DNA from 2 places in the Bacillus sp. LH1 genome. Region 2 is predicted to be linked to the other one. Evidence: predicted binding sites of a transcription regulator. Region 2 holds the regulator's gene; the other holds the start of a gene.
The links. The regulator Rex, encoded in region 2, represses fermentation and respiration genes when NADH is low (regulators of the CRP and FNR family bind a similar motif). The targets are predictions, from matches to a motif close to TTGTGAAATATTTCACAA.
Positions count from the first base shown of each region.

Region 1: pflB (formate C-acetyltransferase) is a predicted target of Rex. The motif match lies at 5,205-5,222, and genes of this name have one in related genera.

Region 1 covers NZ_CM175007.1:499,792-512,436, forward strand. Annotated here, with positions in the region: gene ACX9TM_RS02585 (glycosyltransferase family 2 protein) at 1-1,257, shown strand, start outside; gene ACX9TM_RS02590 (nucleotide sugar dehydrogenase) at 1,250-2,491, shown strand; gene ACX9TM_RS02595 (UDP-N-acetyl-alpha-D-glucosaminuronate decarboxylase) at 2,488-3,453, shown strand; gene ACX9TM_RS02600 (glycosyltransferase family 2 protein) at 3,446-4,990, shown strand; gene ACX9TM_RS02605 (hypothetical protein) at 4,959-5,180, shown strand; gene pflB (formate C-acetyltransferase) at 5,333-7,582, shown strand; gene pflA (pyruvate formate-lyase-activating protein) at 7,653-8,384, shown strand; gene ACX9TM_RS02620 (diglucosyl diacylglycerol synthase) at 8,797-9,963, shown strand; gene ACX9TM_RS02625 (YfhE family protein) at 10,332-10,451, opposite strand; gene ACX9TM_RS02630 (GNAT family N-acetyltransferase) at 10,561-11,118, opposite strand; gene ACX9TM_RS02635 (amidohydrolase) at 11,360-12,490, opposite strand; gene ACX9TM_RS02640 (TIGR01777 family oxidoreductase) at 12,630-12,645, opposite strand, start outside.
Region 2 covers NZ_CM175007.1:261,212-273,856, reverse strand. Annotated here, with positions in the region: gene guaA (glutamine-hydrolyzing GMP synthase) at 1-1,209, opposite strand, end outside; purine riboswitch at 1,374-1,475, opposite strand; gene groL (chaperonin GroEL) at 1,616-3,250, opposite strand; gene groES (co-chaperone GroES) at 3,289-3,573, opposite strand; gene ACX9TM_RS01555 (CPBP family intramembrane glutamic endopeptidase) at 3,963-4,712, shown strand; gene ACX9TM_RS01550 (YdiK family protein) at 4,709-4,900, shown strand; gene ACX9TM_RS01545 (redox-sensing transcriptional repressor Rex) at 4,930-5,559, opposite strand; gene ACX9TM_RS01540 (ABC-F family ATP-binding cassette domain-containing protein) at 5,747-7,672, shown strand; gene tsaD (tRNA (adenosine(37)-N6)-threonylcarbamoyltransferase complex transferase subunit TsaD) at 8,153-9,169, opposite strand; gene rimI (ribosomal protein S18-alanine N-acetyltransferase) at 9,169-9,612, opposite strand; gene tsaB (tRNA (adenosine(37)-N6)-threonylcarbamoyltransferase complex dimerization subunit type 1 TsaB) at 9,626-10,318, opposite strand; gene tsaE (tRNA (adenosine(37)-N6)-threonylcarbamoyltransferase complex ATPase subunit type 1 TsaE) at 10,299-10,772, opposite strand; tRNA gene ACX9TM_RS01515 (tRNA-Asp) at 10,947-11,022, opposite strand; tRNA gene ACX9TM_RS01510 (tRNA-Met) at 11,026-11,102, opposite strand; rRNA gene rrf (5S ribosomal RNA) at 11,115-11,230, opposite strand; rRNA gene ACX9TM_RS01500 (23S ribosomal RNA) at 11,281-12,645, opposite strand, start outside.

The DNA.
Region 1 (12,645 bases), 240 kb from region 2:
AAAGGAATACGACAAGGGCATGAGATTGTTTTAAATAATTTAACATGGTCCGTTTACTTGAAGATGAGACCGCATTATACGACGGTTGGAAAATATATGTTAAATCGTTATTTGAACAAGAAAGAGTTTGTTGTAGGATCTTTAATTGCAATACCACATGCGATAAGTCGTAAAGTGATTGAAAAACTGGGGTGGTGGAATTTAGCAGATCCAGCATTATTTCAAGCGATGGCGATGTCTAGAGGAGTAGATATTTCTGATATGGCTTCAGTTGATGTCATCTACACAAATAAAGTTCGACCTGTGCATACTGGTACATCACCTGGCTCTCCTTATCCGAAAGCGACTAGTCGTATTATGGGTGATCATTTGCGAGCTTTACAATACGTAATCGAAACATATGGTAAACGCGGTGGTTTTTCAGAGAACAATAGAGATAGAGAGTTTGTAGGAAAGTATAAACCAGTTTTATTACAAAAGAATAAAGCGAAATATAGTGCCATTATCCCAGTATCAGAAGAGAAAATAACCATAAGGTCTGTTATAAAAGAAGTGAAAGAAGCAGGTGTAGATGAAATTATAGTTGTCGCGAATGGAGCAGATGTTGAGACTGTTAAACAGGCAAAGCTAGAGAATGTTATTGTTGTTGAATTTACGAAGGCGCTTGGACATAATGTAGCACGAGCAATAGGTGCCATGCATGCTACGGCAGATATTTGTTTATTCGTTGATAGTGATCTTGTTATTCCAGCAAAAAAACTCACTCTATTTTTACATGCTGTTGAAGATGGAAATGACGTGGTGTTAAATGATTTACAATGCTTATTAGATATGTTTCATCCAGCAGATCCAATTAGTATGGGAAAATACTTTGTGAATTTGATAGCGAAACGACCAGATTTATGGAATAACTCACTAACTGCTGTACCACATGCCATTCATAAGAAGGTAATAGAGAAAATAGGATATGATTCCCTTATCATTCCGCCATTAGCACAAGTGAAAGCTATTTTAGAAGGATTCTCTATTACAACAGTAGAGTTAGTAGATGTTATAAAAACAAATCGCATACGTCCAGAGCAACACGAATTTGTAAATGGGCGTATTTCAGCGTTTGATCGTATTTTCGGTGATCAACTTGAAGCGGTTGCGTATTTATTACAATGTACGGACGAACGTGGTGGTTTTACAGATGGAGATAGAGATAGAGATGTAATTCAACAATTGAGAAGGGAAGAAGAGAATACAAATGAATAGTAGTAAAGTAGCTATTATTGGGCTAGGGTATGTTGGCCTTCCTTTAGCGGTACATTTTGCAGAAAGAGGGCATACAGTACTTGGATTAGATAAAGATATTAGGAAAATAGACTCAATTATAAAAGGAGAAAGTTATATTCCGGATGTTTCTTCTAAAGAGTTACAAAGTTTATTGACGAAAAAAAAATTAACAGTAAATACACCGGATCAAGGCATTGCTGATTTTCAAAATAGTGATTATGTTATTGTCACTGTCCCGACTCCAATTAATGAACAAAGAGAACCAGACTTAAGTGCCCTCATTTCAGCTTCGCATTATATACAACAAAACCTTCAAAAAGGACAAACCTTCATTTTTGAAAGCTCCACATATCCAGGCACACTTGAAGAAGTCATCCTACCTATTATTTCTCAAAATGGTAAAAAGGTAGGGGAAGATTTCTATATCGGATATTCCCCTGAGAGAATTGATCCAGCAAATAGTCAATATTCAGTTCAAGCTATTCCAAAAGTTATTAGTGGACAAACAGAAAAGTGTAAACAAAAGGTACAGGATTTATATAGTACCATTTTTGACGAAGTTGTACCTGTTAGCTCTCCGAAAGTAGCAGAGATGTGCAAGCTATTTGAAAATATTCAGCGCTTAGTTAACATTTCTTTAGTAAATGAACTAAACACACTATGTGAAAGTTTAGGCATTGATTTTTATGAGGCCATTGAAGCGGCATCTACAAAACCATTTGGGTTTACTCCGTATTGGCCAGGGCCAGGGATAGGGGGACACTGTATTCCCGTAGACCCTTTATATTTTCAATGGAGAATAAAAAAGAATGGGGCAATTAGTCAATTAATTGAGGCTGCACATATAATTAATGAAGAAATGCCAGAGAAAATGGTCCGCAAAGTAAAAAGTGTGGTGCAATTACCTGCAACGGTGTTAATTGTAGGGATTGCGTATAAAAAAGATGTAAATGATTTGAGAGAATCACCAGCGTTACCGATTATTCAATTATTAAGAAATCAAGGATACGAGATAGAATATCATGATCCTTATATTTCTTCCGCAGAAATTGGAGATAAGGTGTACCAATCTGTTTCTTTAGATGAAGAAAAAGTTAAAAAAGCGGATTGTATTTTAATTTTAACGGATCATTCTAATATTGATTGGAAGCTTTTTAAAGGAATGGATCGAGTAATAGATACACGCGGGATTGTAAAGAAGGTGAGTAAATGAGTAAGAAATGTTTAATTACAGGTGGGGCCGGATTTATCGGGTCGCATTTAGCTGAAGAGTTGATAAGAAGAGGTTATGAGGTCACTGTTGTGGATAACTTTTATAAAGGTAAAAATAAGTACCATAAAGAGTTAATGAAAGAAATCCGTGTTATTCCAATAAGTGTTTTAGATAAAAATTCTATTTATGAATTAGTAGATCAGCATGATGTCGTGTTTCATTTAGCAGCAATTTTAGGTGTGAAAACAACAATGGAAAAAAGTATAGAGCTCATAGAAACGAATTTTGATGGGACAAGAAATGTTTTACAAGCAGCGTTAAAAGGAAAGAAGAAAGTAGTTTTTGCTTCTACTTCAGAAGTATATGGTAAGGCCAAGCCGCCTTTCTCTGAAGAGGGAGATCGATTGTACGGGGCAACATCTAAAATTCGTTGGAGTTATGCAGTTTGTAAAACGTTGGAAGAGACATTATGTTTAGGGTACGCATTAGAAGGGTTACCAGTAACGATTGTTCGATACTTTAATATTTATGGTCCAAGAGCGAAAGATGGTCCATATGCAGGAGTAATCCCGCGATTTATCCGCGCGGCACTGCAAGGAGAAGACATTCTCGTATATGGAGATGGAAAGCAGACACGTTGTTTTACGTATGTAAGTGATGCGGTAGAGGCAACGATTCGGGCAATGGATGAGAAGGTAAATGGTGAGATTATTAATATAGGTTCTGAGAATGAAAAGAGCATAAAAGAAGTAGCAGAAGTAATTAAAAAATTAACGAATTCTTCTTCGAAGATTGTCCAAGTGCCTTTTGAAGAAGTATATCCTCATGGTTTTGAAGAAATTCCAAATAGAAGACCAGATGTAACAAAATTAAAAGAGCTTGTTCAATTTCAGGCGAAAGTAACGTGGGAAAACGGATTGAAGGAAACAATTAAGTGGTTTCGTGAACAAAACAATGGCTAAGTCATTATCTGTTATTATTCCTGCATGTAATGAGGTCGATACGATTTCAGACGTTATTCAATCGGTAAGACCATTAAATCCAGTAGAAATCATTGTAGTAGCAAACGGTTGTAATGATGGAACAGAAGATGTTGCAGATCGTTTAGGGTGTAAAGTAATCAAGCATACAGAGCTACTAGGGAACGATGTTGGACGTGCAGTCGGCGCAAAACATGCGATAGGTGATGTATTACTATTTATAGATGGTGATTTTGCTATTCCAACTTCAAAATTAAAATTATTCCTTAATCCGATTTTATACGATCAGGCAGATGTAGTTTTAAATAATTTGGATGCATTATTTTTAAAAAGGCAAAAAACCACTTCTATTACAGTATGGCGCCAAATATTAAATGCAATGTTAGAGCGTGAAGAATTAAAAATGAATTCTTTATTAGATGTACCTCATGCGCTGACGAAAGAAGTCGTTCAAAGCATCGGATATGAATGTTTTGTTAATCCTATTGTGGCTCATTTACGCCTAGTTCAAAGTAAATGGAGAATTAGTCGTCATTGTGCTATTGACGTTATTACGCCGAATAAATTTCGTCCATTCCAGCATGCTGCATATGGGACAAATCTTTCCCAATCTGAAAAAAGAATGATAGGTGATCATATAGAAGCAGTAGCAGAACGGATATTAAGCAGTGATGAGCGCGGAGGATATTATGATGGAAATAGGAAAAGGGATAGTGTCTATCATACTTTAAGTTTTGAAGAGTTTTATCAAGGGTGGGGTGTTACATCTGATTTCTATAAAGGAAAGCAACTATCGGTTGTTATTCCCGTACAAGATGAAGAGAAAACAATTGGAAACGTTATAGAAGAGCTTCGCAAAATTGAACCCTTCGAAATTATCGTTGTCGTAAATGGTTCGTCAGATAAAACGAAAAAAATTGCAAAAGACAAAGGGGCAACGACAATTGTATATAAAGAAGCACTCGGAAATGATGTGGGGCGCTCACTTGGAACGTATTTTGCAAAAGGAGAAATTGTGTTATTTATAGATGGCGATTTTGTTATTCCAGCGAGTGAGCTATATCCTTTTGCGAAAGCTATTGCAGATGGAACAGATGTTGCATTAAATGATCTAAATCATTATTTAGATTTAAGAGTACCGCTTCATCTTGTAACTGCATTTAAATATGCATTAAATTTAGCTTGTGATAGAAAAGATCTAGGCGTAGGCTCTCTTATCGCTGTACCGAATGCGTTTAGCCGTAAGTGTTTGAAAGAAATTGGGTATAGATCTTTACTGGCGCCGTGTGTAGCCCAAGTGAAAGCTATTCTTTCAGGATTTGAAGTTGCATGTGTAAGTCGTGTTGAGGTCGATAAGATGAACCGTATTCGTCCCAGTGAACATTTTGCTAAAATAGGTCATCCACCAGCTGTACTTCGAATTATAGGTGATCATATAGAAGGACTAGATCAAATAATTGCATTAACAGACAATCGTGGCGGATTCTATGATGGCAATAGAAAAAGAGATGTTTTATAGAAGTAACAAAAAAAGTGTACAACATGTGTACACTTTTTTGTTCTGTTATAAAAACTATAACAGATTAGGAGATAAGAGTATTACAGCTCTACAATGGGTATTGTTCTTATATTACAAAATAGGACTCGTATATAAGGATACCAAAAAAATACAATTAAGGAAAGGGTTAATTTTAAAGACTTTTAAATGAAGTTAACACTATATATATAGTAGTTTGCTCAACATTTCACAAACATGTCACAACTATTTCGTTCACTTTCGTAAAAAAGTAGTATTCTAAGTGTGTAAGCTGTTATATAAAAAATCTTAGTCCTGTACTAATCAAAAATGGAGGAGATTAGGATGACTCAAGTATTAGAAAATGTTAAAAACGCATGGGAAAACTTTAAAGGTGAAAAATGGAAAGCAGAGATTGATGTTCGCGATTTCATTTTAAATAATGTAAACGTTTTCGAAGGGGACGAATCTTTCTTAGCAGAAGCAACTGAAGCAACGAAACAACTTTGGGATCAAGTAATGGATTTAACAACGAAAGAACGTGAAAACGGTGGCGTTCTTGATATGGATACAAAAATTGTTTCTTCTATTACATCACATGACCCAGGATACTTAAATAAAGATATTGAAAAAGTAGTCGGTTTCCAAACTGATAAACCATTTAAACGTTCTTTACAACCATATGGTGGTATTCGTATGGCAGAACAAGCTTGTGAATCTTATGGATACGAAATGGATAAAGAACTTAGTCGTATTTTTAGAGAGTGGAGAAAAACTCATAACCAAGGTGTATTTGATGCATACACACCAGAAATGAGAAATGCACGTAAATCAGGTGTTATTACTGGTCTTCCAGATGCATACGGACGTGGACGTATTATCGGTGACTATCGCCGAGTAGCGTTATATGGTATTGATCATTTAATTGAAGCGAAAAAAGCTGATTTGAATTTAACTGGTGGTGTAATGAGCGAAGATACAATGCGTTTACGCGAAGAGTTATCTGAGCAAATGCGTGCACTTCAAGAGTTAAAAGAAATGGCTGCTTCTCATGGCTTCGATATTTCTAAGCCAGCAACAAATGCACAAGAAGCATTCCAATGGTTATACTTCGCATACCTTGCAGCGATTAAAGAACAAAACGGAGCTGCAATGAGTCTTGGACGTACTTCTACATTCTTAGATATTTACATTGAAAGAGATTTAGCAAATGGTACTTTAACAGAAGAAGAAGTACAAGAAATTGTCGATCACTTCATTATGAAATTACGTCTTGTGAAATTCGCAAGAACACCTGATTATAATGAATTATTCTCTGGTGACCCAACTTGGGTAACTGAATCTATCGGTGGTATGGCATTAGATGGTCGTCCATTAGTAACAAAGAACTCATTCCGTTTCTTGCATACATTAGATAATTTAGGACCAGCTCCAGAACCAAACTTAACTGTTCTTTGGTCTAAACAATTACCAGAGAACTTTAAAAACTACTGTGCGAAAATGTCTATTAAAACATCAGCAATTCAATATGAGAATGATGACATTATGCGTCCTGAATACGGCGATGATTACGGTATTGCATGTTGCGTATCTGCAATGAGAATCGGTAAACAAATGCAGTTCTTCGGAGCTCGTGCAAACTTAGCCAAAGCATTATTATATGCGATTAACGGTGGCAAAGATGAAAAGTCAAAAGCACAAGTTGGTCCTGAGTACGCACCAATTACTTCTGAAGTATTAAATTATGAAGAAGTTATGCATAAGTTTGATATGACAATGGAATGGTTAGCGGGTCTATATTTAAACACATTAAATGTTATCCATTACATGCATGATAAATATAGCTATGAACGTATTGAAATGGCACTTCATGATACAAACGTTCTTCGTACAATGGCAACAGGTATCGCTGGTCTATCTGTAGTAGCAGATTCATTAAGTGCAATTAAGTACGCAAAAGTAAAACCAATTCGTGATGAAAATGGTATTGCAGTTGACTTCGAGATTGAAGGAGATTTCCCTAAATACGGTAACAATGATGATCGTGTAGATGAGATTGCTGTAAATCTTGTAAAAACATTTATGAATAAACTTCGTAAACATAAAACATACAGAAACTCTGTTCATACAATGTCAATCTTAACAATCACATCTAACGTTGTTTACGGTAAGAAAACTGGTAATACTCCAGATGGCCGCCGTACTGGAGAACCATTTGCACCAGGTGCGAACCCAATGCATGGACGCGATACAAAAGGTGCATTAGCTTCATTATTATCTGTGGCTAAATTACCATATGAAGATGCACAAGATGGTATTTCTAATACATTCTCTATTATTCCGAAAGCACTTGGTAAAGAAGATGATGTACAAGTACGTAATTTAGTATCAATGCTTGATGGCTATGCAGTAAAAGAAGGGCACCACTTAAATATTAACGTATTTAACCGTGAAACATTAATGGATGCAATGGAACATCCTGAGAAGTATCCACAATTAACAATTCGTGTATCTGGTTATGCTGTAAACTTTATTAAATTAACTCGTGAACAACAAATTGATGTAATTAACCGTACAATGCATGAAAGCATGTAAATGAAAAAAGGTGTCCCTTCGCTCTTAATATATAGCGAAGGGAGGCTGTTTCAATAAAGGAGGAAGTAACATGGTAAAAGGAAGAATACATTCTGTAGAGTCTTGTGGTACTGTTGATGGCCCGGGGATTCGTTATGTCATATTTACACAAGGGTGTTTATTACGTTGTCAATATTGTCATAATGCTGATACGTGGGAAATCGGTAAAGGTAAAGAAATAACAGTTGAAGAAGTGATGCAGGATGTGACATGTTACCTTCCATTTATTGAAGCTTCCGGAGGCGGTATAACAGTTAGCGGTGGAGAGCCATTATTACAGCTAGACTTTTTAATTGAGTTGTTTAAAAAGTGTAAAGCGGCTGGTATCCATACAACAATCGATTCTTCTGGTGGTTGTTATTCTGAGGAACCAGAATTCCAAAATAAGCTAGATATTTTAATGGATTATACAGATTTAGTTTTATTGGATCTGAAACATATCGATTCCAAAAAGCATCGTAAATTAACAGGGAAACCAAATGAACATATTTTACAATTTGCTCGTTATTTATCGGATAAGAATAAACCGATTTGGGTACGACACGTATTAGTTCCTGGTGTTACGGATAATGAAGAGGATCTACAAAAACTATCTAGCTTTATTCAAAGTCTGTCTAATGTTCAAAAAGTTGAAGTGTTACCATATCATAAGCTTGGTGTATATAAATGGGAGGCGCTTGGACACAAGTATCCACTCGCAAATGTAGAACCACCTACTGAGAAAAATGTAGAACATGCTAAATATATTTTACAAGCGGTCTAATCCAAATATTGGATTAGGCTTTTTGCTTTCTTTACAATAAAATCTAGAGTATATATTGATAAAAGAGTATACTGAAAGTAGAATATCCATAATTTTGTACGGAATAAATGGAGAAATTTACATAATTGTAAAGGGAAATCAAAATAGTAAAAAGAATTAAGAAGTAAAAGAGTGAGTATCATGGAATAGAGAACATTTGTAAGTTATTGCGAAAGCTCTTATAGGAAAGTATAATGTAAAGATATGAGCACAGATAGGATTAAGGGGTCAATCTTATATGCTTTGCATATCCACGACAGGTACATAGCTGAAAGGGAATTATTAGAATCTGTTTATGTAATTTTTAAGGAAAATGTTTTTCCTATTGTCGTATATGCAATATGGAGAAACAAAAAGCTAGGAGTGGATTTGTTTGATAAAAAACCCCAAGGTTTTAATATTAACTGCACATTACGGTAATGGTCATGTGCAAGTAGCAAAAACATTAGAACAAACATTTCGCCAAAAAGGAATTGAAGATGTTATTGTATGCGACTTGTTTGGAGAATCACATCCATTTATAACTGACATTACAAAATATCTATATTTAAAAAGTTATACAATAGGAAAAGAATTATATCGTTTGTTTTATTACGGGGTAGAAAAAATTTATGATAAGAAAATAGCATCTTGGTATGCGAACTTTGGAAGAAAACGTTTGAAAACACTATTACAGGTGGAGAAACCAGATATTGTAATTAATACATTTCCAATTATCGCTGTACCAGAATTGAAGAAACAAACAGGTATTTCAATTCCTGTCTATAACGTATTAACGGATTTTTGCGTGCACAAAATATGGATTCATCGAGAAGTAGATCGTTATTTTGTTGCAACGGATCATGTGAAAGAATTGATGGTTGATATCGGTGTACCTGCGGAACAAATTGTTGAAACAGGAATTCCAATTCGGAGTAGTTTTGAGTTAAAGGTAAATCCAGAAATCATATATACTAAATATCAGTTATGTAAGAATAAAAAGATTTTACTAATTGTAGCAGGTGCTCATGGGGTATTAGGAAATGTAAAAGAACTATGCCAATCATTTATGTCAGTGCCTAATTTACAAGTAGTTGTTGTTTGTGGGAAAAATGAAGCTTTAAAACAGGATTTATTAAGTTTACAGAAGCAAAATTCCGATGCATTAAAAGTGTTTGGGTATGTTGAAAATATTGATGAATTATTCCGTGTTACTTCTTGTATGATTACGAAGCCAGGCGGAATAACATTAAGTGAAGCAGCAGCGTTGCAAGTACCTGTCATTTTATATAAGCCTGTTCCAGGACAAGAAAATGAAAATGCGATGTACTTTGAAAGAAAGGGAGCAGCAGTTGTCATTCGCGATGATAGTGAGGTTTTTGCAAAAACAGAGGCATTATTACAAGATGATGTGAAGCTTCTTCAAATGAAAGAAGCAATGAAAAGCATCTATCTTCCAGAGCCAGCTGGTCATATTGTAGATGCAATTTTGGCAGAAAATCATGCAGAACCGCGTCATATACCTATTAAATCACCTGCTCTTGCACAATCTTTTACTTAATATGAAACCCTCTTTGTATATGTAAAGAGGGTTCTTTATTATTTTCAAAGAAAATTCAGCCAGTTATCCACAAAAGGATTGCGCTTTCATTAAACAGTAAAGTCGGAATATTAACAACTATATCCACATTGTCCACAATTTTTAGAAAAATATCCACAATTAAAACAGCTGATATATGCTTTAATATAGAAAAATATTAAATGTTTTTGAAAATTACTAACAATTCTGTTGGTTTTGTGGATAAAGTTGTCCACAGCAAAAAAAGCCCCTTATGTATAAGGGGCTTTTTGCTTACTTTTATCAATCGAGAAAATTATGTAATGAAAATGAATAATTAGGGGGGAAACTTCTAATTATTCATTTTCACTTTAAATGCTTTTCGAGCGATATCCTGCTGCACGATCTGCTTTTTGAAATTCGCGTTGATAGAGAACTTCTTGTGTACTAGATAATGTGTTTTTTGCTTTATCACGTTTCTTTTTATCCATTACAAATCACCTCGTGTCTTAAAGTTACTATTTATCGTTTCCAAAGACATGAGGGGATATACGCATATGGAAAATGTTAATGATTGATTATCATTTCAGAAAATTTAGATTATGCTTCTTTTAATTGATGAGCATCTTGGAAGGTTGTATCTCGCATTGTAGCAAGTGTGTATTGATCTTTTGGAATTTCATATAAGTTATATACTTCTTCGTTTGCGTTAATTTCATCATATACGGCTTTTCTTGTTTCGTTTGCTAGATTCACATATTGCAGTTTTTCTGCAGCTTTAATAGAACGAATATTTATTTTACGAATACGCATGAAAATTGTTTCAATATCTAATTCATAGAAAAGTTCACTAAAAAATGAATCTTTTGCCAATTTATTATAGCCTTTTCCATGATATGGTTTGCCAAGCCATGTCCCGAGAAATCCAGCTTTTTCTTGCACATCAAATAAAGTAATTGTTCCGATAGGGTTACCCCATTCATCTAAAATTGTGCGTGAAATTAATTCACCACGCTCTTCAGCTTCAATCGTTTGTTTTGTTAAGAATAAATATTCTTCATAAGAATAAGCCTTTTGACGCACAAAAGGGAAGACAGCTGGATCCACCATTAACTCGTATAGAACGTGGCTGTCGTGTAAGTCGCGTTTTTTCAACATACTAACTCCTCCTCACACGAGGGTAGCATGACGAAAAAACACCCCACCCTCGAAATTTTTATATCAATCTTTAAAAAATTTCGGGGTGGGAATCGAACCCACTAGAACCAGTTTCTAACGCTGGTGGCGCACCATTTGCCTTCCCCATTCATCAATTTGAAAATGATAATCACGACACAAATTGATTATGGTTTCATTCAGTTTATAATCGTATAATACTTTATCTAGTCAAAAAAATAAACTAGTTTTTTTTATTTTTTTTGTAAATTATTTTTCCATCAATCATAGTTAGTACAGGCTTGGCTAAATAATGGAAAGGATGATGAGTCCATAACACGAGATCGGCGTCTTTTCCAACCTCGATGCTTCCAATTCTATCCTCTAAACGCAAATTTCGCGCTGGGAATATGGTAATTCCTTCTAGTGCTGTTTTCTCGTCTAATCCTTCTCTTACTGCGACAGCGGCACAAATATTTAAATATTGAATGGGTGTATAAGGATGATCTGTTGTTATAGAAACTTCCACACCATTTTTAGATAATATATGGTAAGTATCCCATGTCTTGTTTTTTAGTTCGATTTTAGAACGACGTGTCAGAGTGGGACCAACTGAAACCTTCAAATTATGTTTCGAAAGCTCTTCAACAAGAAAGTGTCCTTCTGTACAATGTTCAATACGTAGATCGAGGTTGAATTCCGTTGCAAAGCGTAGCGCAGAACTAATATCATCTGCTCGGTGAGCGTGGATACGTACGGGTATTTCACGACGTAATGCTTTTAAAATAGGAAGCATTCGAAAATCAGCTTCGTGCCCGTAGTGTTGTGCTTCATAGAATGATTCCCGAAGTAACCCCATAATCCCCATACGTGTAATGGATTCTTTTGTTCCATTACTATGGACTTTTTTAGGATTTTCTCCAAAGGCAATCTTTAAACCAGCAGGTTCTTGAATAATCATATGATCAATACAAGTTCCAGCTGTTTTTATTACACAAGTAGTCCCCCCGATAATATTTTGACTGCCAGGCATAACGTGGACGGTTGTAATTCCGTTTTGTACAGCGTCTTGAAAGGCGATATCCAAAGGGTGGATCCCATCTAAAGAACGAATATGTGGTGTTGAAACTTCAGATGTTTCATTGGCATCATTTCCAGCCCAACCAGTGCCTTCATCATAGAGACCAAGGTGAGTATGGACATCAATAAAGCCAGGTAAGAGATGGAGTGCTCGTGCATCTATAACGGTCATATCTTGAGTAGGTTGAATAAAAGGTTTGACCTCGGTAATTCGCTCTCCTGTAACGAGTACATCGCCTTGAAACTTTTGAGATGTAATAGGGTATACAATGGCTTGTTTGAGCAATATTTTCATAGGTACCTCATTTCTGTTACTTTATAATGCTAATGGAAGTTAAGGGAAAGTAACTGAAAGGTTATTTGTATGGTAATGCTTCGGATCCTAGAAAATGAAAGTTTTGAAAGAGCCCATGTAAAATTGTGTTTTAGAAGTACTACATTGTATGCGAA
Region 2 (12,645 bases):
GATTTCACCTAATACACGAATACCAAGACCCGGTCCTGGGAATGGTTGACGCCATACGATTTCATCAGGAATTCCTAATTCAGATCCTAATACACGTACTTCGTCTTTAAATAACGTGTTTAAAGGCTCAATTAATTTGAACTGCATGTCTTCTGGAAGTCCACCAACGTTATGGTGAGATTTAATTGTTTGCGCAGTTGCTGTACCACTCTCAACGATATCTGTGTAAAGTGTACCTTGCGCTAAGAAGTCCATACCTTGTAATTTTGACGCTTCATCATCAAATACGTAAATGAATTCGTTACCGATGATTTTACGTTTTTGTTCTGGATCTTCTACACCTTTTAACTTGTCCATGAAGCGGTCTCTTGCATCCACTTTAATAACGTTCATATGGAAGCCTTCGCTAAATGTTTTCATAACGCCTTCTGCTTCACCTTTACGAAGTAAACCGTGGTCAACGAAAATACATGTTAATTGATCACCAATTGCTTTATGAATTAATACTGCTACAACAGAAGAGTCTACACCGCCACTAAGTGCGCATAGTACTTTTTTGTCTCCAACAGTTTCACGAATCTTTTCTAATTCTACTTCAATAAAGTTCTCCATGTTCCATCCTTCAGAACAACCACATACACCGAATACGAAGTTTTTAATTAAATCGTTACCGTGCTCAGAGTGACGTACTTCTGGGTGGAATTGTACACCGTATAAGTTTTTCGCTTCATTGCTCATACCAGCAATTGGGCAAGACTCACTTGTTGCATCTACTACGAATCCTTCAGGTAAACCAGTTACTAAGTCGCCATGGCTCATCCATACAACTTGCTCTTCTGGAAGGTTCGCATATAATTTTGATTCGTTCTCTACTTTAAGAACAGCTTTTCCGTACTCACGGTGATTTGCACGCTCTACTTTACCACCGAATTGTTGCGTCATAAGCTGCATACCGTAACAAATACCGAAGATTGGTAAACCTAGTTCAAAGATTTTTTCATCACAATGTAATGCACCTTCACCGTATACGCTATTTGGCCCACCAGAGAAAATAATCCCTTTTGGATTCATTGCTTTAATTTCTTCTGCAGTAATTGTATGTGGATGAAGTTCACTGTATACACCGAACTCACGAATTCGACGTGCTATTAACTGATTGTATTGACTTCCAAAATCTAAAACGATAATTGTATCGTGTTGTTTCTTCAAAATAATCACCCCAACGTTAGTTCTCGTATATAAATATTTTCACCAATTTGGCGAAAAGCATTACCAATATAATAAAAAAAGCCAGTCCTCCGCCTCTAGTCTCATAACAAAGAAAAGGCAGGGGTCTGGCTTTATAAAGAAAGATAGTCTCCGCTCTTTATAAATATAAGACACACTGCCTTCATAGTCAGGTTGTTTACGGTAACCCGGTAGAGACTCTCAAACCATATCATTGAGGATATATGAAGGATCGTTTTATATTATCTTCCTAGATTCTAACAATGAAGTATCAATATGGTCAAGAGAGAAAGCGACAAAATTCTACAGAAATTCATTTCCTTTTCTAAAAAACATAAAAAAACATCCATTTCTATATAGAAATGGATGTTTTTTAGGACAAACGGAATTACATCATTCCGCCCATACCGCCCATGCCCATGCCGCCCATGTCAGGCATTGCTGGTGCATTTGGTTCTGGCTTGTCAGCTACTACAGCTTCAGTTGTTAAGAACATAGCTGCAACAGATGCTGCGTTTTGAAGTGCAGAACGAGTTACTTTAGCTGGATCTACGATACCAGAATCAAGCATGTTAACCCATTCGCCAGTAGCTGCGTTGAAACCAACGCCTACTTTTTCGCCTTTTAGACGCTCTACAACTACAGATCCTTCTAGACCAGCGTTGATTGCGATTTGACGAACTGGCTCTTCTAGTGCGCGAAGTACGATGTTGATACCTGTTGCTTCGTCGCCTTCAGCTACGATAGAAGCTACTTTTGTGTATACGTTCATAAGTGAAGTACCACCACCTGCAACGATACCTTCTTCTACTGCTGCACGAGTTGAGTTAAGTGCATCTTCAATGCGAAGTTTGCGCTCTTTTAACTCAGTTTCAGTTGCTGCACCTACTTTAATTACTGCTACGCCACCTGCTAGTTTAGCAAGACGCTCTTGTAATTTTTCGCGATCGAATTCAGAAGTTGTTTCTTCTAATTGCGCACGGATTTGACCGATGCGAGCTTCGATTTGTTCTGTGCTTCCTACACCTTCAACTACAGTTGTGTTTTCTTTTGTAACAACAACTTTACCAGCGCGTCCTAAAGATTCAACTGTAGCAGATTTTAAGTCACGGCCTAATTCTTCAGTGATCACTTCGCCACCAGTTAAGATTGCGATATCTTCTAGCATTGCTTTACGACGGTCACCAAATCCAGGAGCTTTAACAGCTACTACATTGAATGTACCACGAAGTTTGTTCACTACTAATGTAGCTAATGCTTCGCCTTCTACATCTTCAGCAATGATAAGAAGTGGTTTACCTTGTTGTACCACTTGCTCTAATACTGGTAAGATTTCTTGAATGTTAGAAATCTTTTTGTCAGTAATTAAGATATATGGGTTATCAAGAACTGCTTCCATTTTGTCAGAATCAGTAATCATGTAAGGAGATGCATAGCCACGATCAAATTGCATACCTTCTACTACGTCTAATTCTGTTGTAAATCCTTTAGACTCTTCTAAAGTAATAACGCCGTCGTTACCAACGCGCTCCATTGCTTCAGCGATTAATTGACCTACTTCTTCGTCAGCTGCAGAAATAGCAGCTACTTGTGCGATAGAAGATTTGCCTTCGATTGGTTTAGAAATCGTTTTTAATTCTTCAATTGCAGCAGTAACAGCTTTTTCGATACCTTTACGAAGACCCATTGGGTTCGCACCAGCTGTTACGTTTTTAAGACCTTCACGAATCATAGCTTGCGCTAATACAGTTGCAGTTGTTGTTCCGTCACCAGCTACGTCATTTGTTTTGCTAGCAACTTCTGCTACTAATTTCGCACCCATGTTTTCGAATGCATCTTCTAATTCGATTTCTTTTGCGATTGTTACACCATCATTTGTAATAAGTGGTGAACCAAATTTTTTCTCAAGTACAACGTTACGACCTTTTGGTCCAAGCGTAACTTTTACTGCGTTTGCAAGAGTGTCGACACCGCGAAGCATCGAACGACGTGCTTCTTCACTAAATTTAATATCTTTTGCCATAATAATTGACCCCCTTGGATTTTTTAAGATTTATATAATTAACCGATAACTGCTAAAATGTCACTTTCACGTAAAATCAAGTAGTCTGTACCTTCATATTTCACTTCAGTACCTGCATATTTTGAGAAGATGATAAGATCACCTGCTGCTACCTCTAAAGCAACACGCTCACCATTCTCAAGCACTCGACCAGTACCTACTGCAACAACTTTACCCTCTTGTGGTTTTTCTTTTGCAGTATCTGGTAATACGATACCACTTGCTGTTTTTTCTTCTGCTTGAACAAGCTCAATTACAACGCGATCACCTAATGGCTTTAGCATGAACAATAACCTCCTCATTTTGTTATGTAAATTTCTTTTATTAGCACTCAAGTCATCCGAGTGCTAACACACTTATAATAATAAATAATCTCAATTTCTTTTGCAAGTAAAAAAATCATAATTTTTTCGCAAATCACTATATAAACTTTCTATATACAATACTGCCTTTACTATATGAATCGTTGTTTCCACTGCTCGTATGTTACAATATGAAAGGACACCCTAAGTTGTTTTCGCTACACATACAACTTTCTCCTGTCTTCTATTATAATTTCAAATAAGGATTTACGAAAAAAACATAATTCAAGAGGTTTATATCGTAGGTAGCATATTTACATGTTATCCTAACTTATCTCATACACTATAGTTAGAAAGGATGGTTAAACCATTTGAAGAAACAATACTGGTGGATTATCGTTACATACATTTTAATGCAGTTATCTGGCGTTGTTGGATTACCACTTCTCCTAAAAACAGGACTCTATGATAATAGAGGATTTACCATTGAGGAAAAAGGACAAATCATAACAGGACACTGGGCAATTATTAGCTTCTTTGTTGCATTATGTATCGTACTTTGGTTACTTAGAACAGATATTCGTGACAGGCATTTAGATGCAATGCGCTCTTCTGTTCCAGCTACTATTGGATGGATTTTTATCGGGTTCTTCTTAGCTTTCTTTTCACAAATAGTTGCCGGTATGATCGAGATGCAGCTGCTAGGAATTAAACAAGGTTCAGAAAATACAATGAAACTTATGGAAATTGCAAGAACGACACCTTGGTTCCTTATTGTTGTTTCTATAATTGGACCTATCTTAGAAGAAATCGTATTTAGAAAAATTCTATTCGGCACGCTTTATAAGAAGTTTAACTTCTTTATCGCAGCTATCATTAGTTCGCTTGTATTCGCAGCAATTCATTTTGATTTTACTCACTTATTGGTATACACTGCTATGGGGCTCGTATTCGCCTTCTTATATGTGAAGACGAAACGTATTATCGTTCCGATTGCAGCTCATGTTGCGATGAATACATTAGTCGCTATTGGGCAAATTTTTATGAGCAATGAACAAATTCAAGAAATGATTAAAGAAGCTGAAAAAATGCAAGGCTTTATCGGAGGATTTTTTGTATGAGAAACTCACCATTGTTCATGGCTGCACTATACTTCCTTCTTGGATGTATCTTTACACGCTTCGCCATTACGAACGTGACAGATACAATCTGGAATATGTGGACAATACTATTTGCAGTTATGGCAACAATTGATTTTAATTTGGCACTTCGCCTTATATTAGTTAAATTCACAAAGAAGAAACAATAATAAAACGCAGAGGTCGCTTCCTCTGCGTTTTATTGTGGATAGTTTTTCAAAAAGTAAACTAATGTTTGTAACTCTACAGCTAAGTCAATATGATGAATTCTAATATTCTCTGATACGTTTAATCGCGCTGGTGTGAAATTCAAAATACCGTGCACGCTTGTTTCAGCTAATCTATCTGCTACAGCTTGTGCTACTGTAGCCGGTACTGTTAATATTGCCACTTGTATATCATTTGATAATCTCTCTTCTAATTCATCTAAATGATATACAGGAATGCCCCCGATTTCTGTTCCAACTTTCTCTTCACTAACATCAAATGCCATTTCAATTTTTGTATTATTGTTTTTCGTGAAATTATAATGTAAGAAAGCGGTCCCTAAATTACCTACTCCAATAAGTGCTACACGTGTTATATCATCTTGATCAAGTGTTTCGCGGAAAAATGATAATAAATAATTTACGTTATATCCATATCCCTTTTTCCCTAACGCTCCAAAATACGAAAAATCTCTTCGTATTGTTGCGGAATCTACTTTTACTGCCTCACTCAATTCGGCCGATGAAACACGCTGCTTACCAGAAAGAGATAAGTTTTGGATAAATCGATAGTATAGAGGCAATCTTTTAGCAGTGGCTTGTGGAATCTTTTGCTGATCCATATGACCTCTCCTCTCTTCCTATCTTTATTCATATACTTTAATCAAATACAGAAGTTTAGCACTCATTAAATTCCTTGTATAATAAAGAGAAGAAGTATTCTCTCTTTATTTTAAACTATACACTATTTTTAGTATGATTGAGAAATATAAACATGGCAAAGTTAAGAAATTATTTGAGGTGAAAACATTGATTTTATTACAAGTAAACGCGCTTTCGAAATTATACGGTGCAGAAACGATTCTTGCAAACATAAAATTGGAAGTACAAACAAAAGATCGTATCGCATTAGTTGGAAGGAATGGAGCAGGAAAATCTACATTATTAAAAATTATCGCTGGTGAATTATCTCATGATGGTGGCGAAATTATAAAACCGAAAGATGTCTCAATCGGATATTTAGCTCAAAATACTGGACTAGAAACGTCTTTAACAATTTGGGATGAAATGCTAACCGTCTTTACCCACTTACAGCAAATGGAGACAAAACTTCGAAGGCTTGAGCAAGAAATGGGAAAAGAAGAAAACTTTTCAAACGAAGCTACATATGAAAGATTGTTAGCTGATTATGACCAACTACAACTCAATTATAAAGATCAAGGTGGATATCAATATGAAGCGGATATTCGCTCCATTTTAAGCGGCCTTGGCTTCCCAGTTGAAACGCACCAGACGACGATCTCTACTTTAAGCGGCGGGCAAAAAACAAGATTAGCTCTCGGGAAATTATTATTAACAAAACCAGACTTACTTATTTTGGACGAGCCTACAAACCATTTAGACATCGAAACATTAACATGGCTTGAGCAATATTTGCAAGGTTATCCTGGCGCAATATTAATCGTCTCACATGACCGTTATTTCTTAGACAAACTCGTTACACAAGTATATGAAATTTCGAATAAAGAAAGCAGACGATTTGTTGGTAACTACAGTAAATATTTAGACTTAAAATCAGCATTATATGAGCAAGAAATGAAACGTTACGAAAAACAACAAGATGAAATCGCAAAACTTGAGGACTTCGTTCAAAAGAATATAGCTCGCGCTTCTACAACGAAACGTGCTCAAAGTCGCCGTAAACAACTAGACAGAATGGAATTATTAACGAGACCATTAGGGGATTCTAAGTCAGCATCATTCCACTTCGATATTGAAAAACAAAGTGGAAATGATGTTTTACAAGTAAATGATGCAACCATCGGCTATGATGGAAACCCTATAATTGAACATGTAACTATGCGCTTAACTCGCGGAGATAGTGTTGCTTTAGTTGGTCCAAACGGAATTGGGAAATCCACATTGTTAAAATCCATTGTGAATAAGTTACCACTATTAAATGGTGATGTTTCTTTCGGATCAAATGTATCTGTTGGTTATTATGATCAAGAACAAGCAAACTTAACATCTTCTAAACGGGTTTTAAATGAACTATGGGATGAATATCCACTGCAACCGGAAAAAGAAATCCGTACTATACTTGGGAATTTTTTATTCACAGGAGATGATGTACTGAAACCAGTATCTTCCCTTAGTGGTGGACAAAAAGCTCGATTAGCTCTTGCAAAACTTATGATGCAAAAGTCAAATTTGTTAATTCTAGATGAGCCTACGAACCACCTTGATTTAAATAGTAAAGAGATTTTGGAGAATGCTTTAATTGATTACCCAGGGACTCTTCTATTCGTCTCACATGACCGCTACTTTATTAACCGTGTAACAACAACTGTGGTTGAGTTATCAACAGAAGGTGCACAGGAATATTTAGGGGATTACGATTACTACGTTGAAAAGAAAAATGAAATGATTGAACGTGCAGAACTTGAACAGCAAGAAAGTGACGTTCCTGTTCAAAAGGTGATTGCACAAGAGAAATTAAATTATTTAGAAGAAAAAGAGCGTAAAAAACTAGAGCGTCAACGCACTAGAAAAATTGAAGAGCTAGAACAAAGTATAGTGGAATTAGAAGAAGAAATTGCTACGTTAGAAGATCAACTTTGCTTACCAGAAATATATGCAGATTATGAAAAAGCTAGTGAAATTACAACTAAAAAGCAAACGCTACAAGAACAACTTGAAACTTGTATGGCAGAATGGGAAGAGCTGCATGTATAAGCATATTTAAATAAGGAAGATGTCTCATAAGTCAGGATTTTTGACTATGTGACATCTTTTTTTAGTACTTAAACAATTTTTTGAATATATCTATCGTAACTTAGAATATACTAACGATTTTTTAAATATATCTATTGTAACCCTATATATATTAACAATTCGACACGAAATATCTTTTTAACGACAAAGATTGACAATATTAGCATCTTCTATAATGGGGAGATGTTTCAAAATGTTTTTCGGGGATATCTTCTTGCTTTTTATTTCCCGAAAAAGAACAAATTCAAAGGTCTGACATCAACCTATTTATCCACAAGTTTATACACATATCCACCTTTATAAAATAAACATCAAAATAACTTTTCCACATTATCCACAGTCAGTAAAAAAGTTATCAACATTTTATATACACAATAAAACCCACATTATCAACAGATAATATGGGTTTTATCCACAACCTGTGGTTAATTATGTGTATAACTATGCTTCAATATCTAATCCTGGATTTGCATTTAAGGCTAATGTTGCACGCTTACCTTGTTCATAAGCAATTGTCCCTGCCGCTGCAATCATCGCTGCATTATCTGTGCATAAAGATAGCGGCGGAATAATTAATTCAATGTTTTCTTTTTGTGCAAATTCCTCTTCTAATCGCGCACGAAGTCCTTTATTAGCAGCTACTCCACCAGCAAGAAGTAATTGCTTTACATTATAAGCTTCTGCTGCACGAGCTGCTTTCGTTACAAGTACATCTATTACACTTTCTTGGAAACTTGCCGCTAAATCTTCTGGTGCAATTTCTATACCGCGCTGTTTTGCGTTATGCACAGTGTTGATAACTGCTGATTTCAATCCACTAAAGCTAAAATCATACGAATCCGGTTCTAGCCATGCACGAGGCAAATCAATTGTCGGTTCTCCTTCATGTGCAAGGCGATCAATATGAGGACCACCTGGATATGGCATAGATAACGTACGAGCTACTTTATCATATGCTTCTCCAGCTGCATCGTCTCGTGTTTCACCAATTACTTCGAATGAACCATGTTCTTTCATATAAACAAGTTCTGTATGCCCACCAGATACAACAAGTGATAATAACGGGAATTGAACTTCTTTTACTAAACGGTTCGCATAAATATGACCAGCAATATGATGAACACCGACTAACGGAATATCATGTGCAAACGCTACTGCCTTCGCTGCATTTACTCCAATTAGAAGTGCTCCTACTAAACCAGGACCTTCTGTTACAGCAATTGCATCAATATCATCAAATGTGATATTTGCTTCCTTTAAAGCTTCTTCTAACACAACTGTAATTTCTTCTACATGATGGCGTGATGCAATCTCTGGTACAACGCCGCCAAAACGTTTATGACTTTCAATTTGTGATGCAACGACATTCGCAATAATTTCCGTTCCATTTTTAACAACTGCTACTGCTGTTTCATCACAACTTGTTTCAATACCAAGTATAATCGTATTTTTTTCCATTATATATTCACCCACATTACGAGACCATCTTCCTGATTGTCTGCATAGTATCGTTTACGAATCCCACCATTTTGAAATCCGTATTTTCTGTATAACTGCTTTGCTACTTCATTTGATACACGTACTTCAAGTGTCATTGTTTTTACCCCTAGTTCTTTCGCTTCAGAAATAACTGCTTTCAATAGGGCATCTCCTAACTTTTGACCTCGGTATTCTGGCAAAATAGCTATATTTGTTATATGTGATTCATCAATAATTATCCACAATCCACAATACCCGACTACACGACCATCTTTTTCTAACACAATATAATGTGCATGTTCATTCATCGTTAATTCACGGTGAAAGGCATCTGCAGTCCAAGGAGTTGAAAAAGACGCTTCTTCAATAGCTACAATTTGAGCAATATCATCAAGCTCCATCTTTCTAAATATCATATCCATCTTCTGCAAGCTCCTACTTGTTTTGACTTTCTAACCACTTTGTTTCAGCTTCAGCTAAACGAAGATAGCTTGGAACAAACGTATGCACATCTTGTTCTTCTTTTTGTAATCCTAAGAATGCTAGCTCACTTGGTCTTGGGTTATTTTTAGTAAATGGAGCGAATACAGCTTGATCACCTAAATGTTCTATAATTGTTTCTTTATGCAATTTAACATCGTTACCGATAAATAAAACAGGCTGTCCTTTATCTTTTAACATTTGCAACCAGTCTACAATAAGAATAATTCGGTCTTCTTCTATTGAAGTTAACTGCTCTCCTTCATATGTATATAACCCAGTATAAATTTGCCCACGTCTTCCATCAAATAAAGGACAAATTAACCCGTTAAAGTTAGCACCGTTTGCAGCTACTACCTCTAAACTTGATACACCTACAATTGGTATTTGAAGTGACCAAGCTAATGTTTTCGCCGCTGTCACGCCTATACGAACACCTGTATAGGATCCAGGTCCAGCAGCTACAACGATTTTAGTTAATTCCTTCGGTTTTACACCGCATTCTTTTAACAGTTTCTCTACAGCTGGCATAAGACGTACAGAATGGTTTTTTGTTAAATTTGTAATGATTTCCCCAATTACGTTTTCTTCCTCAATAAGGGATACACCCATTACGTAATTTGAAGTATCAATTGCTAGTACTTTCATCTTGTAATAGCTCCTCACATAATCTAATATAGCGATCTCCAATTGGCTCGAGTATAATTTTTCTTGTGTCATCTCCAGCATGGAATAAACTAATTTGTAACTTTTCATTCGGTAAATATGCTTCTATTAAATGAGCCCATTCTACTACCGTAATTCCTTCACCGTAGAAATATTCATCAAAGCCTAAGTCCTCTTCACTTTCTGCTAAGCGATACACGTCCATATGATATAGCGGTAATCTTCCTTTATATTCTTTAATGATATTAAAGGTAGGACTATTTACAACTCTTTTCACTCCAAGACCTTTTGCTAGTCCCTTTGTAAAAGTCGTCTTACCAGCTCCAAGATCTCCTTCTAAAATAATTACGTCTTGTGCCTCTACGAGCTCACCTAGTTTTTCTGATAACCTTTGTGTTTCCTCAGAAGATTTTGTTGTTACTTCATATTTACTCACAGACTTCACCTACTTTACTCACAATGTTCTCTGCTCTTTATTATACAGGTTTTGAATATATAAAAAAGTCCTTAGGAGTTGTCCTAAGGATAGTTTGACTGTCTTTATTAGTTTTTTGTTAAAACAAATAAAAAAATACGAAACAACTTGTTTCGTTCTTTTCTTTATATGAAATGGCGGTCCCGACCGGGGTCGAACCGGCGATCTCCTGCGTGACAGGCAGGCATGTTAACCACTACACCACGGGACCATTTGGTTGCGGGGACAGGATTTGAACCTGCGACCTTCGGGTTATGAGCCCGACGAGCTACCGTGCTGCTCCACCCCGCGACAATATAAATAGCTTGGCGACGTCCTACTCTCACAGGGACAAGGTCCCAACTACCATCGGCGCTAGAGAGCTTAACTTCCGTGTTCGGTATGGGAACGGGTGTGACCTCTCTGCCATCATCACCAAACTATTGAAGGTATATTCCTTCAAAACTAGATAACATTTGCTACATATTATATGGTTAAGTCCTCGATCTATTAGTATTCGTCAGCTCCACATGTCACCATGCTTCCACCTCGAACCTATCAACCTGATCATCTTTCAGGGATCTTACTAGCTTACGCTATGGGAAATCTCATCTTGAGGGGGGCTTCATGCTTAGATGCTTTCAGCACTTATCCCTTCCGCACATAGCTACCCAGCTATGCCCTTGGCAGAACAACTGGTACACCAGCGGTGCGTCCATCCCGGTCCTCTCGTACTAAGGACAGCTCCTCTCAAATTTCCTACGCCCACGACGGATAGGGACCGAACTGTCTCACGACGTTCTGAACCCAGCTCGCGTACCGCTTTAATGGGCGAACAGCCCAACCCTTGGGACCGACTACAGCCCCAGGATGCGATGAGCCGACATCGAGGTGCCAAACCTCCCCGTCGATGTGGACTCTTGGGGGAGATAAGCCTGTTATCCCCGGGGTAGCTTTTATCCGTTGAGCGATGGCCCTTCCATGCGGAACCACCGGATCACTAAGCCCGACTTTCGTCCCTGCTCGACTTGTAGGTCTCGCAGTCAAGCTCCCTTATGCCTTTGCACTCTACGAATGATTTCCAACCATTCTGAGGGAACCTTTGGGCGCCTCCGTTACACTTTAGGAGGCGACCGCCCCAGTCAAACTGCCCACCTGACACTGTCTCCCGGGTCGATAAGACCCGTAGGTTAGAATTTCAATACAGTCAGGGCGGTATCCCACCAGCGCCTCCACCGAAGCTAGCGCTCCGGTTTCAATGGCTCCCGCCTATCCTGTACAAACTGTACCAAAATTCAATATCAGGCTACAGTAAAGCTCCACGGGGTCTTTCCGTCCTGTCGCGGGTAACCTGCATCTTCACAGGTACTATAATTTCACCGAGTCTCTGGTTGAGACAGTGCCCAAATCGTTACACCTTTCGTGCGGGTCGGAACTTACCCGACAAGGAATTTCGCTACCTTAGGACCGTTATAGTTACGGCCGCCGTTTACTGGGGCTTCAGTTCAGAGCTTCGCTTACGCTAACCCCTCTCCTTAACCTTCCAGCACCGGGCAGGTGTCACCCCCTATACTTCGCCTTACGGCTTCGCAGAGAGCTGTGTTTTTGCTAAACAGTCGCTTGGGCCTATTCACTGCGGCTTTCCGTTAAGAAAGCACCCCTTCTCCCGAAGTTACGGGGTCATTTTGCCGAGTTCCTTAACCAGAGTTCTCTCGCACACCTTAGGATTCTCTCCTCGCCTACCTGTGTCGGTTTGCGGTACAGGCACCTTTTATCTCGCTAGAAGCTTTTCTTGGCAGCGGGGAATCAAAGACTTCGCTCCATAAGGAGCTTCCCCATCACAGCTCAGCCTTTA